Regions from separate parts of the Pelorhabdus sp. sgz311002 genome, predicted to be linked through region 1. Evidence: riboswitches for the same ligand, from Rfam matches in the RefSeq annotation. Region 1 holds a riboswitch; the other holds the start of a gene.
What was found. A riboswitch is a leader RNA that binds a small molecule or an ion and turns the genes downstream of it on or off. The one in region 1 is predicted to bind S-adenosylmethionine.
Positions count from the first base shown of each region.

Region 2: linked by a shared signal. The riboswitch ahead of AC0NJP_RS13640 (trans-sulfuration enzyme family protein) and the one ahead of AC0NJP_RS06340 (DUF2292 domain-containing protein) in region 1 are both predicted to bind S-adenosylmethionine.

Region 1 is NZ_JBWBCL010000003.1:100,631-108,063, reverse strand. It holds gene htpG (molecular chaperone HtpG) at 1-1,721, opposite strand, end outside; gene larE (ATP-dependent sacrificial sulfur transferase LarE) at 1,970-2,788, shown strand; SAM riboswitch class I at 2,815-2,914, shown strand; gene AC0NJP_RS06340 (DUF2292 domain-containing protein) at 2,990-3,337, shown strand; gene AC0NJP_RS06335 (N-acyl-D-amino-acid deacylase family protein) at 3,400-4,770, shown strand; gene AC0NJP_RS06330 (ATP-binding protein) at 4,923-6,947, shown strand; gene AC0NJP_RS06325 (hybrid sensor histidine kinase/response regulator) at 6,971-7,433, shown strand, end outside.
Region 2 is NZ_JBWBCL010000009.1:91,512-98,944, reverse strand. It holds gene AC0NJP_RS13645 (pyridoxal phosphate-dependent aminotransferase) at 1-101, opposite strand, end outside; gene AC0NJP_RS13640 (trans-sulfuration enzyme family protein) at 154-1,287, opposite strand; SAM riboswitch class I at 1,392-1,495, opposite strand; gene AC0NJP_RS13635 (MetQ/NlpA family ABC transporter substrate-binding protein) at 1,567-2,406, opposite strand; gene AC0NJP_RS13630 (methionine ABC transporter permease) at 2,432-3,100, opposite strand; gene AC0NJP_RS13625 (methionine ABC transporter ATP-binding protein) at 3,097-3,876, opposite strand; gene AC0NJP_RS13620 (ABC transporter permease) at 3,920-4,702, opposite strand; gene AC0NJP_RS13615 (ABC transporter ATP-binding protein) at 4,756-5,427, opposite strand; gene AC0NJP_RS13610 (ABC transporter permease) at 5,442-6,641, opposite strand; gene AC0NJP_RS13605 (DUF4418 family protein) at 6,638-7,060, opposite strand; gene AC0NJP_RS13600 (hypothetical protein) at 7,075-7,221, opposite strand; gene AC0NJP_RS13595 (homocysteine synthase) at 7,299-7,433, opposite strand, start outside.

The sequences.
Region 1 (7,433 bases):
TGTTCCATCGATAAGCTGATTCCTTGATCACTGCTGACAAGGCATACAGCACTTGATTTTAAGCGAGTGCTGATTTTTACTTCGGTGACTTTGTCACCGAGCTGGTCCTTAATCGCTTTAATAAACGCTTCATTTTCCTTCGCGAGCTCTTTCGTATCTTGTTGAGTTTCCGGTGAATCAATATCTGCTAAATCTAAGTCACCGCGACTTGCGGAATGAAAGTGTTTTTCTTTATATTCACGTAACGCTTCAATGGCAAATTCATCGACGCGATCAAAGAGATATAAGATTTCCAATCCCTTTTCTTTCAGCAGTTCTAGCTGAGGTAATTTGTCAATTGTATCATAATCTTTTCCTGTAGCGTAATAAATAGCTTTTTGTTTTTCTGGCATACGGCTAATATAATCAGCTAAAGTGGTGAGCTCATCTTTATTCTTGGAAGAAGGGAATAGCAAAAGATCTTGCAATTTTTCCCGGCTGGAAAAATCGGAATAAATACCGGCTTTTAAAGCAGTGCCGAATTCTTTCCAAAATTTCTCGTATTTAGGGCGATCATTATGTAGGAGGCGTTCTAATGATTTGAGTACGCTTTTCTCCAAATTTTTGCCAATCAATTTAAGCTGCTTGCTATGCTGTAATAATTCCCGGGAAATATTTAAGGAAAAGTCCGGTGAATCAACGAGACCGCAAACAAAGCGAAGGTAAGGCGGCAGCAAGTCTTTGCAGTTTTCCATAACAAAAACATGTTTAGAATACAAGGAGATTTTTGAAGCTGCGTCACGTTCATAAAAATCGAAAGGTGCATGAGCCGGGATAAAGAGCAAAGTGGTATATTCGACAGCTCCTTCGACACGAGAGTGAATGACTTCTAGCGGTTCTTCCCAATCATGGAACTGACTTTGATAGAATTTTTGATATTCTTCTTGGGTAACTTCACTTTTATTACGCGACCAAAGCGGTGTCATAGAATTTAAAGTCCGCACTTCTACTGATTCTGTTTCTGGGGCATCCTCAATAACTTTTCCTTCGTTATCAAGCGGTTTTTCTTTGTGGATGAAATTCATCTTTATAGGATAGCGAATATAATCGGAATATTTCTTGATGAGATTTTGCAGTGTATAGCGTTCTAGGAAATTTTCCTCGCCAGCTTCTTTGCCGCAGAAGGCGTCATGAAGCGTTAAAATAATGGTAGTGCCGCGAGTGTCTTTGTCAAATTCCTCGATCGTATAAGTTCCGTCGCCTGCTGATTCCCATTTTACACCCTTTTCTTGTCCGGGAGCTCGTGTCAGAAGCGTGACTTTTTGGGCAACCATAAAGGCGGAATAAAAGCCGACACCAAATTGGCCAATCAGCTCTGTATCAGAATTTGTGCCTGATTCTTTCATTTTAGCTAAAAAGGCCTTTGTACCTGATTGAGCAATTGTACCGATAGTGGCGATGACTTCGTCATAGGTCATGCCCATGCCATTGTCAGAAATCGTTAATGTTTTTGTACTTTCATCAGGGGATAGCAGAATTTCAAAGGTATCATTTCCTTCTAGTAAATTCTGATTGGTTAACGATGCAAACCGAACTTTATCAATGGCATCCGAGGCATTGGAGACCAATTCACGCAAAAAAATCTCTTTGTTTGTATAGATGGAATGGATCATTAAATCGAGAAGTTGTTTCGTTTCAGTTTGAAATTCGCGCGTTTCTTTTGCTTTAATTTCCTGTGTCACGGTAAAGCCTCCTAAAAGTATGGTGATTCTGTACTCTATTATTTTGCGAAATTCCCAACAAAATGGCAAGTAAAAATTTCCCATATCGGGAAATTTTCATTGACAGAGTTGTAGTTCCATGCTATTTTATATTAAAACAAATACGCTAAGTAGCTGATCAGAAATACTGAAGGCTCATTGTATCTTTTGAAAAATAAGGTGCAGTGGCCTTTTTTTGTTGTTTTATTTAAATGAACGGGGGGATTGTGATGAATACTCTATCTGATAAGCTGGCGAAGCTTGAAACAATGCTTCGTAGTTATGAAAGTGTAGTCATCGGTTTTTCTGGTGGGGTCGACAGTACTTTTTTAGCCGCCGCTGCTTATAAAATATTAGGTGAAAAAGCTCTTGCAGTTACTGCTTACTCAGCAACCTTGCCGCAAAGCGAAAAAACTGCTGCTATAGCGGTAGCCAAAGAAATTGGCATTCGTCACGAGTTGCTGCCAATCGATGAACTCGCTAGCCCTGACTTTAGAGAAAATGACGCAGATCGCTGCTATCATTGTAAAACACTGCGGTTTTCTGCGTTGGTATCCTGGGCTAGACAACATGAATTTCAATGGATACTCGAAGGATCAAATCAAGATGACCTCGGCGACTATCGACCAGGCATACAAGCTGTTTCAGAATTGGATCAAGTCGCATCGCCTCTGCTAGAAGCTGGTTTCACCAAAAAAGAAATTCGTCAACTTTCGAAAAAGTGGGGGCTGGCAACCTGGAATAAACCAAGCGCAGCCTGTTTGTCGTCTAGGGTGGCTTATGGCGAAGCGATAACTGCGGAAAAGCTTGGACAAATAGAGCAAGCTGAAGAGTATATCAGAAAGTTTTGTTCTGGTTCGATACGAGTGCGTCACCATGGGCAGGTAGCTCGCATTGAAGTCGAAGCGGAATGGATCCCCAGTTTATGTCAGGATAAAGTACGAGAGCAAATTGTAGTCGAGTTTAGGCGTCTTGGCTTTACTTTTATAACAATCGATCTTAACGGCTATCAAACAGGTAGTATGAATGCTTTGCTGCAACAGAATTGAGAAAATGATATAAATTACCGAATAAACTCTTATCTAGAGTGGTCGAGGGACTGGCCCGATGACGCCCGGCAACCGGCTTTTTAGCAAGGTGCCAATTCCAGCAGGAAATTTCCTGAACGATGAGAGAAGCGCAGAAACGTAAGAGCTTCTTTCAAATGGGCTCTTACGTTTTATTTTTTAGTCTAAGGGAGAGAAAACAGTATGCTAGAAAAACAAAATCAAATTTCGGTAAAGCAACTGGACCAGATTTTAGCTATTTTGCAACAAGTGTATCATGGACATCTTACGCTCACTTGGCAGAATTTCCGTTTGATTCAGATTGAACGCAATGAAAAAATTCGTCCTGATGAATCGTTAGGCTCATTTCGTAAAAATAGTGAACGTAGTAAGGAGTTTAAAGCGGTGCGCAAGGGGCTGGAAGAAGCCTGTGAAGGAATTGAGTATGGCCAGGTTACTATCGTAGTGAAAACAGGGAAAGTCGTCCAGATTGATCGGACTGAAAAACAACGTTTTACTGCTTTGGCAGGACTTGATGGCGATGGTATTTAGATTAAAACCACGGTATAATGAAACAAACTTGATTCATTATCGTAGAAAGAAAGGCGGCCACCATGATCTATGACATCGTAATTAGCGATGGTTTGCTTATTGATCCTGAAAGAGGGATGCGACGACGCGGCAATATAGGAATTTTCAACGGGAAAATTGCGGCAATTACATCAGAAGAATTACAAGGACGCGAGGTTCTCCCTGTGGCAGGGCGGATTGTTTCGCCAGGATTTATTGATATTCATGGGCATGTAGATCTTGACGATTATTGCGGTGAATTATCTTTGCGGCAAGGAATTACAACAACGATTGGCGGTAATTGTGGACTTGGCCCGCTTGATATAGAAGCGTTTTTTTCCGCGCAAGAAAAGCAGGGGTTTATTCTTCATCAAGCGGAAATGATTGGTCATTCGATTAGTTTGCGAAAAGCTGTCGGAGCATTGGATCCTTTGCAGCCAGCTACGGAAGAGCAGCTACAGCAAATGGAACTCTTTGTAGAACGAGCTTTTATTGAAGGGGCTTGCGGCTTGTCACTCGGGCTAGCCTATGCGCCGGGGACATCTGAGGCAGAAGTTATACGTTTGAGCCAAATTGCCGCTCGCTATGGGCGGGTTATATCAATTGACACAAGAATGATTACTGCCATTGATATGTTTTCTTTAGTGGAAGCGATCCAAATTGCACGGCAAACTGGAGCGAGAATTCAGGTGTCTCATTTAGTATATCAATATGGTACCGGTATGGTAGCAGAGGCATTGGCGCTTATTAACCAAGCGCGCGCTAGCGGGATTGACATTCGTTTTGACAGCGGTATGTATACACAGTGGGCGACGCACATTGGAGCTGTATTATTTAATGAAGAGTCCATGGCGTTAAATGGCTGGGGATTGGAAGATATTCTTGTAGTTACCGGAAAATATAACGGTCAACGATTGACGCCCGCTATTTATGAAGAATTGCGTAACGTAGATCCAGGGGCTTCTGTAGTTGTTCTTACAGGTATTGAAGAAGAAATTTATGAGGCTTTGCGTCATCCTTTTGCTATGCCATCCACCGATACTGGCCCTTATGCTAAAGGCGAGGGCCATCCCCAGATTGCCGGTAGCTTCCCGCGTTATTTGCGTAAGCTTGTGCGTGAAAATTACGAGTTGAGCTTACTTGAAGCGTTGCGCAAAGCCACGTATTTACCTGCTGAGACGTTGGGACTTACTTATAAAGGTAGGCTGCAGGAGGGCATGGATGCTGATATTACGATTTTTGATATTCGCACGATTTGCGATAAAGCTGATTTTGGAAGACCCGATGCCTGGCCGGAAGGGATTGATTATGTTTTGCTCGATGGACAGATTGTTTTTGCTGACGGCAAAATTCTAAGTCGTTGCGCCGGTAAAGCAGTACGTTCTCATTATCCTGTTTATGATTATCAAATATAATAGGACTTATGCAGCTGCACAATAAGGCAGCTGCATTTTTCTTGGGAAAATTCAGTTATTTGATTTGATAGACAGGAGAGTGGAAAAATATGTCGAATTAAAACGGAAAAAGAAGTATAGTGTTTTGCTTATAGATAAGGGAGGTTTGTAAGATGAACGCAAGTACTGTTTCTTGGCAGCGATGGCTATGGCAGAGAAGTACATTAGTCATTCTATTATTTGCGTTTCTCTTACTTTCCTTAGTTTGGGGCGGACTTTATTATAAAATACAAGCGGAACAGCAAATTGAGATTGAGCAGGCTATAAAAGAAACAAGCAATTTTGCCCGCGCCTTTGAGGAACATTCACTTCGGACGATTCGCAGTGCCGATCAAACAGTGCTGTTTTTAAAATATCAATATGAAACAGATGGGGCGATCATTAGCATTCCTCGTTATATTAATGAGGGTCGGTTGACCAATCAGCCCTTTGTATTATTGAGCATTGCTGGCGAGAATGGTGATTTATTATTAAGCAGCCAAGTGCCTTTTGTGCCCTCTAATTTAAAAGATCGGGAACATTTTTTTGTGCATCAAAAAGCAGATACGAATCAATTATTCATTAGCAAACCTGTTCTTGGCCGATCTTCCGGTAAATGGTCGATACAAATGACACGGCGTATTAATAAGCCCGATAAATCTTTTGGCGGGGTAGTTATCGTTTCCGTTGATTTAAATTACTTTACGAACTTTTACCGTCAGGTTCATTTAGGTGATAAATCATCGATTGCCCTTGTGGGTTTTGACGGGATTGTCAGAGCTAGGCAGGCTGGCGAAGATCATACTGCAGGGCAAGATTTAACGGGAAGTGCTTTGTTGCAACAAATTCAAACACAAGAGTCCGGGTCTTTTATTGGCGAAGGAGCCCTTGATCCTGTGAAGCGTATTTACAGTTATCATGTATTGCCAGATTATCCTTTGGCTGTTGTAGTGGGGATTGCCGAAGAGGAGGTTTTGGCAAGCTTACATGAAAGAATCATCGCTTACTATCAGGTCGTTGGCGCGCTTACTTTTATTCTTTTGTTGTTTATTTGTCTACTGCTCTTAGTGATACGGCGGCAAAAGCGGACAGAAATGTATTTGGCTGCCGCTCGTGACGAGCTAGAAGAGAAGGTGAAGGAGCGGACGAAACAGCTTTTTACTGTCAATGGACAACTTACGGGGAAAAACCAGGAATTGCTTGAAATCAACACCGAATTACAAAAGGAAGTCCATGATCGGGAAGCTGCCGAAGGCGAACTGAAAGTCAAAAATGTGGAACTGGAAAATGCCTACAGTGAATTGAAAAATGCGCAATCGCAAATTCTTCATCAGGAAAAAATGGCTTCGATAGGCCAGCTAGCAGCTGGAATTGCTCATGAAATTAATAATCCCTTAGGATTTGTACTTAGCAACTACGAAACCCTTGAAGAATATACAAAACGCCTTATTGAAATGATTGCTGCTTTAAAAAAGGTAGCAGAAGAAGCGGGAAATCAGGATCCTGAAAGACTGAAGCAGTCCTTACAAAACTTGAGCACCTTAATGAAAAAGAAGAAAATTGATTACATTTTAACAGATATTGAACCGGCTTTTTCGGAGAGCCTGGAAGGGCTTCAGCGGGTTGGCAGCATTGTTAAAGCCTTACGAGCCTTTTCACGTAGTGATCAAAGCGGTAGTTGGGAAGCTTATGACTTAAATGAAGGAATTCAAAGCTCGTTGGTTGTTTGCCGAAATGAATTCAAATATATTGCAGCAGTGGACCTCCAGTTAGGCGATATTCCGCTGATTCAAGCTGTGGGGGGGCAGATTAATCAAGTATTGCTAAATCTTCTGTTAAATGCTGCCCAAGCAATTACTATGAAAGAAGGGGAAAGCATACCCTGGGGGAAAATCGTAATCGAGACATATGTACGTGATTCCTTTGTTTGCTGTTCAATTTGTGATAATGGTAGCGGGATACCGGAGGAAATTGGACAAGATATTTTTAATCCATTTTTTACTACAAAGCCTGTTGGCAGCGGCACAGGGCTTGGGCTTAGTATTTCTTACGATATTATTGTGAATAAACATCATGGCAAAATTTCATTTACAAGTAAATTGAATGAAGGTACGCAATTTTTGCTGGAATTGCCGCTAAAACAAACGGAGCAAGAATAAGAATTAACATAAGAAAGTCGGTGATGACGATGAAAATGTTAGTTGTTGATGATGAACGCTTCAATCTTACCTTAGCTAAAGATTTAATTGAAGCGCATATTCCAGACAGTGATGTTCTAACTTGTAAACTTCCTGAAACTGTCATAGATTTGTTGCGGGACCAGGAAATTGATATTATTCTACTTGATATTGTTATGCCTAAGTTGAATGGTATGGAGCTTTTACAGCAAATTCGTCGTCATGATGAGTATAAGGATATTCAGATTATTATGTTTACCGGGTTAACCGATAAAGAAAGTTTTCGGACTTGTTTTGAATATGGGGCCAATGATTATATTGGAAAGCCAATTGACGTTATTGAATTTACTACAAGGATGCGAGCTGCCGTAGAGGCGCGGAAACGAATTCTTATGTTGCGAGATATGTTTGATCAAATGTCTCAGCAATATCAAGAGTTGCAAGCGGTAACCCAGAAACTGAAAGAAG
Region 2 (7,433 bases), on a different contig from region 1:
TTAATTGCGCCATGTTTTACAGCTACCCGTGTCATATCACGGATTACAGACTCTGTAAAATGACTTGCTTTTTCGGAAGCGTACTTTTGAATTCTCTGCATAATTTCTTCGTCTCCTTTTTCCTAACACCTATTAATAGTCATAAAACAATTTTTATTCCAGAGCCTGATCCAAATCGGCAATAATATCCGTCACATCTTCCACGCCAACAGAAAGGCGGAGCAAGCAATCATCAATACCTAATTTAGCTCTTGTTTCCACCGGAATATCGGCATGGGTCTGTTTCGCCGGAAAAGTAATCAATGTCTCAACACCGCCGAGACTTTCGGCAAATTGAATGAACTTCACTTTTTCGAGTACTTGCAGCACAAGTTCCGGTCGCTCCACCGTAAAAGAAACCATACCACCATAACCAGAAGCTTGCTTATCTTGAACCGCCTTGCCGGGATGCTCCGCTAGACCAGGATAATAGACTTTCGTTACATGACGATGCTGGTTAAGCCATTCAGCTACAGCCTGAGCATTCTCATTGTGACGCTGCATCCGAAGCGCTAAGGTTTTCATGCCGCGAATCAGCAGCCAACTATCGCCAGGACTTAAAATATTGCCTGTAGCGTTTTGGATATATTGAATTTTTTCAGCGAGTTCGGGATCATTAGCTACAACAAGGCCGCATAATAAATCATTATGACCTGCTAAATATTTCGTACCGCTGTGAAGCACAATATCGGCGCCCAGTTCTAAGGGGCGCTGTAGACAGGGCGTTAAAAAGGTATTATCAACAATCAAATGAATACCTTTCGCTTTCGTAAGCCTTGCTGTTGCCGCAATATCGACAATATTCATTAACGGATTGGTAGGCGTTTCAATCAAAACTGCCTTGGTATTAGCTTGGATGGCTGCCGCAATATTTTCTACGTCAGTAGCATCAACATAAGTTGCGGTCAAGCCAAAGGGAGCAAACACCTTATCAATGACGCGATAAGTTCCGCCATAACAATCCTGAATCACCACAATATGATCGCCCGCCTTGTACAGCATCAACACTGCCGTAATAGCCGCCATCCCAGTCGCAAAGGCATAACCGCCTGCACCATTTTCTAAAATTGCAATTCCCTTTTCTAAAACTTCTCTCGTTGGATTTTTTGTGCGCGTATAATCATAACCAGTACTTTGCCCCACTGCGGGATGGGCAAAAGATGCTGTTTGATAAATCGGCGTACTAATTGCTCCTGTTTTCTCATCGCTGCGTACACCAATGTGCACAATTTTCGAATTCAATTTCATGATTTTCCTCCATCCTGTTGTAAAACTCACTTTAGAAACATTTACTTTTACTGCAATGCATACAAAAAGTCCCTTTCCATGAGGAAAGGGACATAACTTCCTTTCTCTCATCTTTCAGGATTTCTCCTGCTGGATTTAGCACCTTACGCGTAAAAACGCCGGTTGCCGGGTGTCATCGGGCCAGTCCCTCGACCACTCTTGATAAGAGTTTCGCTATGAAATTGTTAATAGTGTAACATTGCTTTATCTTTCTGTCAATGGAATGGAGTATAATTTTTTCTAAAAAGCGGCAACTACGGCTACGCCATATTTATCTTGAATAAATTTCTTCACCTCTGGCGAAGTTAAATATTCAGCAATTTTTTTGATTTCCGGGCGATTTTCATCCCCTTTTCTTACGACAAGATCATTGGCATAAGGGGAATTAGCATCTTCACGAAATAAAGCTGTTTTAGGATCTATTTTTGCTTCTAGCACATAATTGGTATTGATAACAGCTCCGTCGACATCAGGCAAAGCTCTAGTCAGTTGTGCCGGATCGACCTCAACAAATTTTAAGTTTTTCGGATTTTCGACAATGTCACGCGGTGTCGCGGCAAAAGTAGCTAACCCTTCTTTTAATTTGATTAATCCATTGGCCTGGAGCAAAATAAGCCCCCGATATTCGTTGGAAGGGTTATTCGATATTGCAATAGTGGCGCCATTTTTCAACTCATCCTTTGATTTAACCTTCTGTGAATAAAAGCCAATTGGTTCTACGTGAACCTTAGCTGCCACTGTAAAGTCATAACCTTTTTCCTTCGCAACAGACTCAAGATAAGGCAAATGTTGAAAATAATTACCATCAATCTGTTTATTCTGCAGAGCAGGATTTAATTGCCCTTCATCATCTAAAACAACGACCTCTAAATTAATTCCTTCTGCTTTTAATTTTGGTTTAATAAAATTTAAGATTTCAGCATGAGGCACAACGGCTGCGCCAATTTTGACAGTTACTTCTGATTTTCCTGTAGTCTGAGTGCTTTCTTTTTTGTCGCTGCCGCAGCCTCCCATACTCGTGGCTAATGCAACAACACCAAGTATGATAATCAGTTTTTTCCAAACTTTCTTTGTGAACATCCCCATCATCCTTCTCTCTTATCCTTTATTCAAACTTATAACGTTTACGATTAATCCGCCTAGCGAGCCAATCACCTCCCCATTGAATGCCTTGTACTAAAATGACTAAAATAATAACAGTGGCAATCATCACATCATCACGATAACGCATATAACCAAAGCGAATCGCGAGACTTCCTAGACCGCCAGCGCCAATGGCGCCAGCCACAGCAGTAAAACCAGTAATCGCGATAATTGCCAGCGTGACACCCCGGACTAAAGAGGGCAGTGCTTCTGGAATCAGAACTTGCGTGATAATAGTAAAAGGCGTGGCTCCCATCGCTACAGCCGCTTCAATTTTTCCAATCCCCACCTCTTTTAAGCAATTCTCAATAATACGTGCTAAAAAAGGCGCTGCGCCAATCGAAAGCGGTACAATCGCTGCCGTAGCCCCAAGTGTCGTGCCAATTAATAAACGAGATAAGGGCAATAAAATTACAATCAGAATAATGGAAGGAAAGGATCGAAAAATATTAATAATCGTTCCTAATATTTTGTTAATCCTAGGCGATGCCAATAAATTTCCTTTCTCGGTAATCACTAAAATAACACCTAGCGGCAACCCCAAAACCAAGGCGGCTAAGGTCGACAGTAACACCATATAAACCGTATCGCCAAGACCGATAAATAATAAGTCTAATAAGTCATCATTCAAATGCCTTCTCCCTCCCGAAAAATCCGCTTTGATTGAAACCCTTGCAGAATCTGCACAAATTTTTTAGCCGTGTCACTTTCTGGATTCATAAAAAATTTATCCACAGTTCCTGTTTCTACGATCTTCCCTTGTTCAATGACAGCCATATGATTGCAAATATGCTTTAAAACATCTAACTCGTGAGTAATCAGTACAATTGTTAACCCCAATTTTTGATTAATAGCTTTCAATAATTCTAGAATAGAATAGGTTGTTTGCGGATCAAGGGCCGAAGTTGCTTCATCACTTAGAAGTACATCTGGTTCATTTGAAAGAGCTCTGGCAATCCCTACACGTTGCTTTTGTCCACCGCTCAATTGCAATGGATAGGCATTTGCTTTGTCTGTCAAATCAACGAGTTCCAGAATGGCGGCAACACGTTTGGCAATTTCTGTTTGCGAATAACCAGCCACCTTTAACGGAAAGGCCACATTATCAAAAACCGTCTTGGCATCAAACAAATTAAACTGTTGAAAAATCATGCCGATCTTGCGGCGAGCCAGTCGCAGCTGTTGTTTATCCATCGTAATAATATCTTGACTTCCAATTAAAATGCTGCCAGAATCCGGCTCTTCCAGTCGATTCAAACAACGAATCAGAGTTGATTTTCCAGCACCGCTAAACCCGATAATTCCAAAAATATCACCGTCATTAATCTCTAGATTAATGTCTTGAAGCGCATGAACAGTTGCTTGCGGTGTTTGATACATTTTACTTACATTCTGAATGCGAATCATCAGCTTTCAACTCACTTTACTTATAGTCAACTGCCTATGCTTTTCAGCTTCCGGTAACAGGATCTTCTTTCCAACGTGTCACGCGTTTTTCAAGAGCCACCAACGTATAATTTAGAGCCACGCCTAGCATTGACATGGTAATAATAGAAGCATACATTGTAGGGATTTGATATTTCACTTCTGCATCATAGAGTAAAAAACCGAGGCCGGCATTGGCGCCAATCATTTCCGCTGCAATCAAAATCAAAATAGAAGTGGTAGCACTTAAACGAATACCTGTAAAAATAGCTGGAATTGAAGCCGGCACAATGACTTTGCTAAAAATAGTCAATTGAGATGTCCCCATCGAGCGAGCCGATTTAATTAACAGCGGATCGACACTGCGAACCCCAGCAATGGTATTCAGTAAAATTGCCCACTGCACACCCCAGAAAATAATCGCAACCTTCGAAACTTCGCCAATCCCAAAGAGCAAGATAAAGACAGGAAACAAGGCTAACGTTGAAGTCTGCCGAAAAGTCTGCAGTAAAGGATCAATAAACCGTTCAAAACCTCTAAACCACCCGATTAAAAGTCCCAAAGGAATTGCAATCGCCAGACCAAGACCAAAACCAATGACCGAACGTCTAAGGCTCACGGCAATATGCTTAATTAATTCACCGCTAAGAAGCAAACTCCAAAAAGCAGCAAAAACTTTCGAAAAAGGCGGCAAAAAAGTCGGATCAGCCAGACCAATTCTTGGCGCCACTTCCCATAGCAGCAAAAAAAGCAAAACTGCTAGTAGCCGATAAAATACAGAAAAAATTCTTTTGAACCACTTTTTCACATGCGCCACTCCCTGTATACCAGTTAAAGAAAAGAAATATCATCACTTTGTACTCATATTAATTGAAGCAAGCCTTTTTTTAATTCAAATCTACGGTCAGCTAAAGCAGCCTGCCGACAATCATGGGTGACAATGACAACGCCGGCTCCGTTTCGTTGCGCCTTTTTTAGATATTCCATCACAGTGACAGCTGAATCTGCATCTAAATCATTTGTAGGCTCATCCGCCAAAATGATCTCAGGTTCTAAGAGCAGCGCCCTAGCCAGAGCAACACGCCGCATCTGCCCAATACTCAGTTGCTCCGGCAAATAGGTAAGACGATGTCCAAGCCCCAACTCGCGCAGCAAATGTTCAGCTCTAGCCGTTGTCGCCGTTTTTTCCGCTTTTTGCTGCTGAAATAGCCAAGAAGGAACCAGTACATTTTCCAGTGCCGTAAGCGATCCGACTAAACGCGCTCTTTGAAAAACAAAGCCAATATTAAAACTTCTCAGCTTTGCTCGCTCTGACGGGCTAAGCGCCCCGGCTTCTTGTCCTTTAAACCATATTTCACCTGCACTGGGGTTTTGCAATAAGCCTAAAATAGACAACAGTGTTGTTTTCCCTGTTCCAGATTCACCAACAATGGATATCATTTCGCCTTTTTCTAGCTGAAATGAAACATCATATAAAATAGTTTCTTGGCCATAGAATTTTTTAATCTGGCGAATTCCCAGTAAAGATTCCAATTTTCCATCTCCTATCAATCAAACTCTCCCCGTGTCATAACCAAACTTGGCTCCACTTTACTGCTCCGATATGCGGGAATCCACGCGGCTAAAAGACCAATCGCCAGCCAAACTAAAAAAAGCAGAACCCCTATTTTGCCAACGACAAGAAAATCCGGATAAATAAACGGGAAAGATTCATAGGTTAATATGAAGCGCACCGCTCCTAAATAAAAAAGGTAACCGCCAATGAATCCAATTAAGGCCCCTAGTGAACAAAGCAAGCTAGTTTCTACAATAATCATGCGGGCAAGCGCCTTCGTTGTAAGCCCAAGAGCTAAGTAAAGTCCCCATTCCCCCTGTCTTTCAAGCGTCAGAGAGTAGAGGCGGGAAAAAAGCTGAATGACCGCTGAAATTACAACAATTAGAGCCACTGCCCAGAGCAGTGATCCAATAACAGTAAGCTGTTCATAAGTATGACGCTTTGCCTCAGCAGCAGAATAGGCATGAACAGGTGCTATTTTTTCCAATTTTGCAATGATCTCACCAATATTAGCATCAGGCTCTACTTCCATTAAAATAGCAGAGATCAACTTGTCCGGCGTGCCTTTTTCTTGCCAAACAGCTTGTAGATATGGTGACTTTGCCGCAATAGCCCGTGCTGTTTTTTGATTCATCAAAATCGAATAATCGAGACCCGTGCCTGTCGGAGCCATAATTGCCGCAACAGTAAAGGTAGTCCCAAGCACATTAATCTTACGACCTTCAAAACTATTTACTTCTTTACCAATAATGATTTCATCGTCAGCAAGTTCTACCTTAGAAATATTTTTAAGCCATGGCTGAATCAGCCAGTCTGTTTGCGGATCAAAACCAATTAAGCGAATCACAGTGCCAATATCGCAGCAATCTTCTGTTAGACTTTGCGTAAAAAATTGACTAGTAATTTTTCTTACGCCTTTGATCTGAGATGCCGCGGCCTCCACCGATTGATTCATATAAATATTTTGCGGCGCTCCGCCATAAAGGATCTCTCCGGGATCTACAGCTACGCCATTTGGAACAACTAAAATATCAGCCCCTAAACGCTGCTTAGCTGTTTCCATTCCATTATTTACACCTTGTTCTAATAGAAAAACAGCAAAAACAAGTAAAATACCGACAGCTAAAGCACACACAAGCGACAAATTTTGTACACGCCGATACCATAATGATTTTAAAATGATTCGGATCATAACAAGTGATCCTCACGATCTTTGTCTTCTTCTTTTACCACCTGCCAAATCCCACTGATTCCAGCAAGAATTAAAAGAATGGCCGCTCCTGTTTCTACGTGAGCCGTCAAATGGCAAGGACTATCGCCATGATTGCAAAGTCCAATCGCCCAAGATTGCGGCAAAACAATGGCAAATAAACCTAGTATACTTAAAAAGAAGTGATTGAATTTCCTTGCTTCCCTTGTTTTGGTAATAAATAGACTTAGTGAAATGATAATCGCTAAAATAGCGAGAATATATTCTGCCTGAAAGGTATAATAGCAACGCATGGGAGGTTTTCCAGCTACGACTTCACATATAGGAAAAACCAAAGGTAACAGAAGCAAACTGATACTGACAAGCACGGAAATCCACTGAATGATTTTTTTCTGTCGCAAAGCCCCCACACTCCTTACTGATTATGATTGGTATGATTTTCCATGGTATGTTGTAAAACAGGAGCCTGGCTCTGGCTTGGGTGATTCACACCAAAACGCAACCCAATAATTCCCAAAAAAGCGATAAGAACTGATATAAAAATATAACTTCTAAAATTCAATATCTCACCCGCTCTCTATAAAGCTTCTGATCTGTTTTAAAGTAAGGCTCCTGCCAATTGAGACAGGAGCCTTACTATTACTGCTGGCTAATAGCAAGCGCCTCATCTAGATAATAGAGCAAATCATCAATATCTTCGAGTCCAATGGACAGTCGAATCAAATCTTCTGTTACACCGCTAGCAATCTGTTCCTCTTCACTCAATTGCTGGTG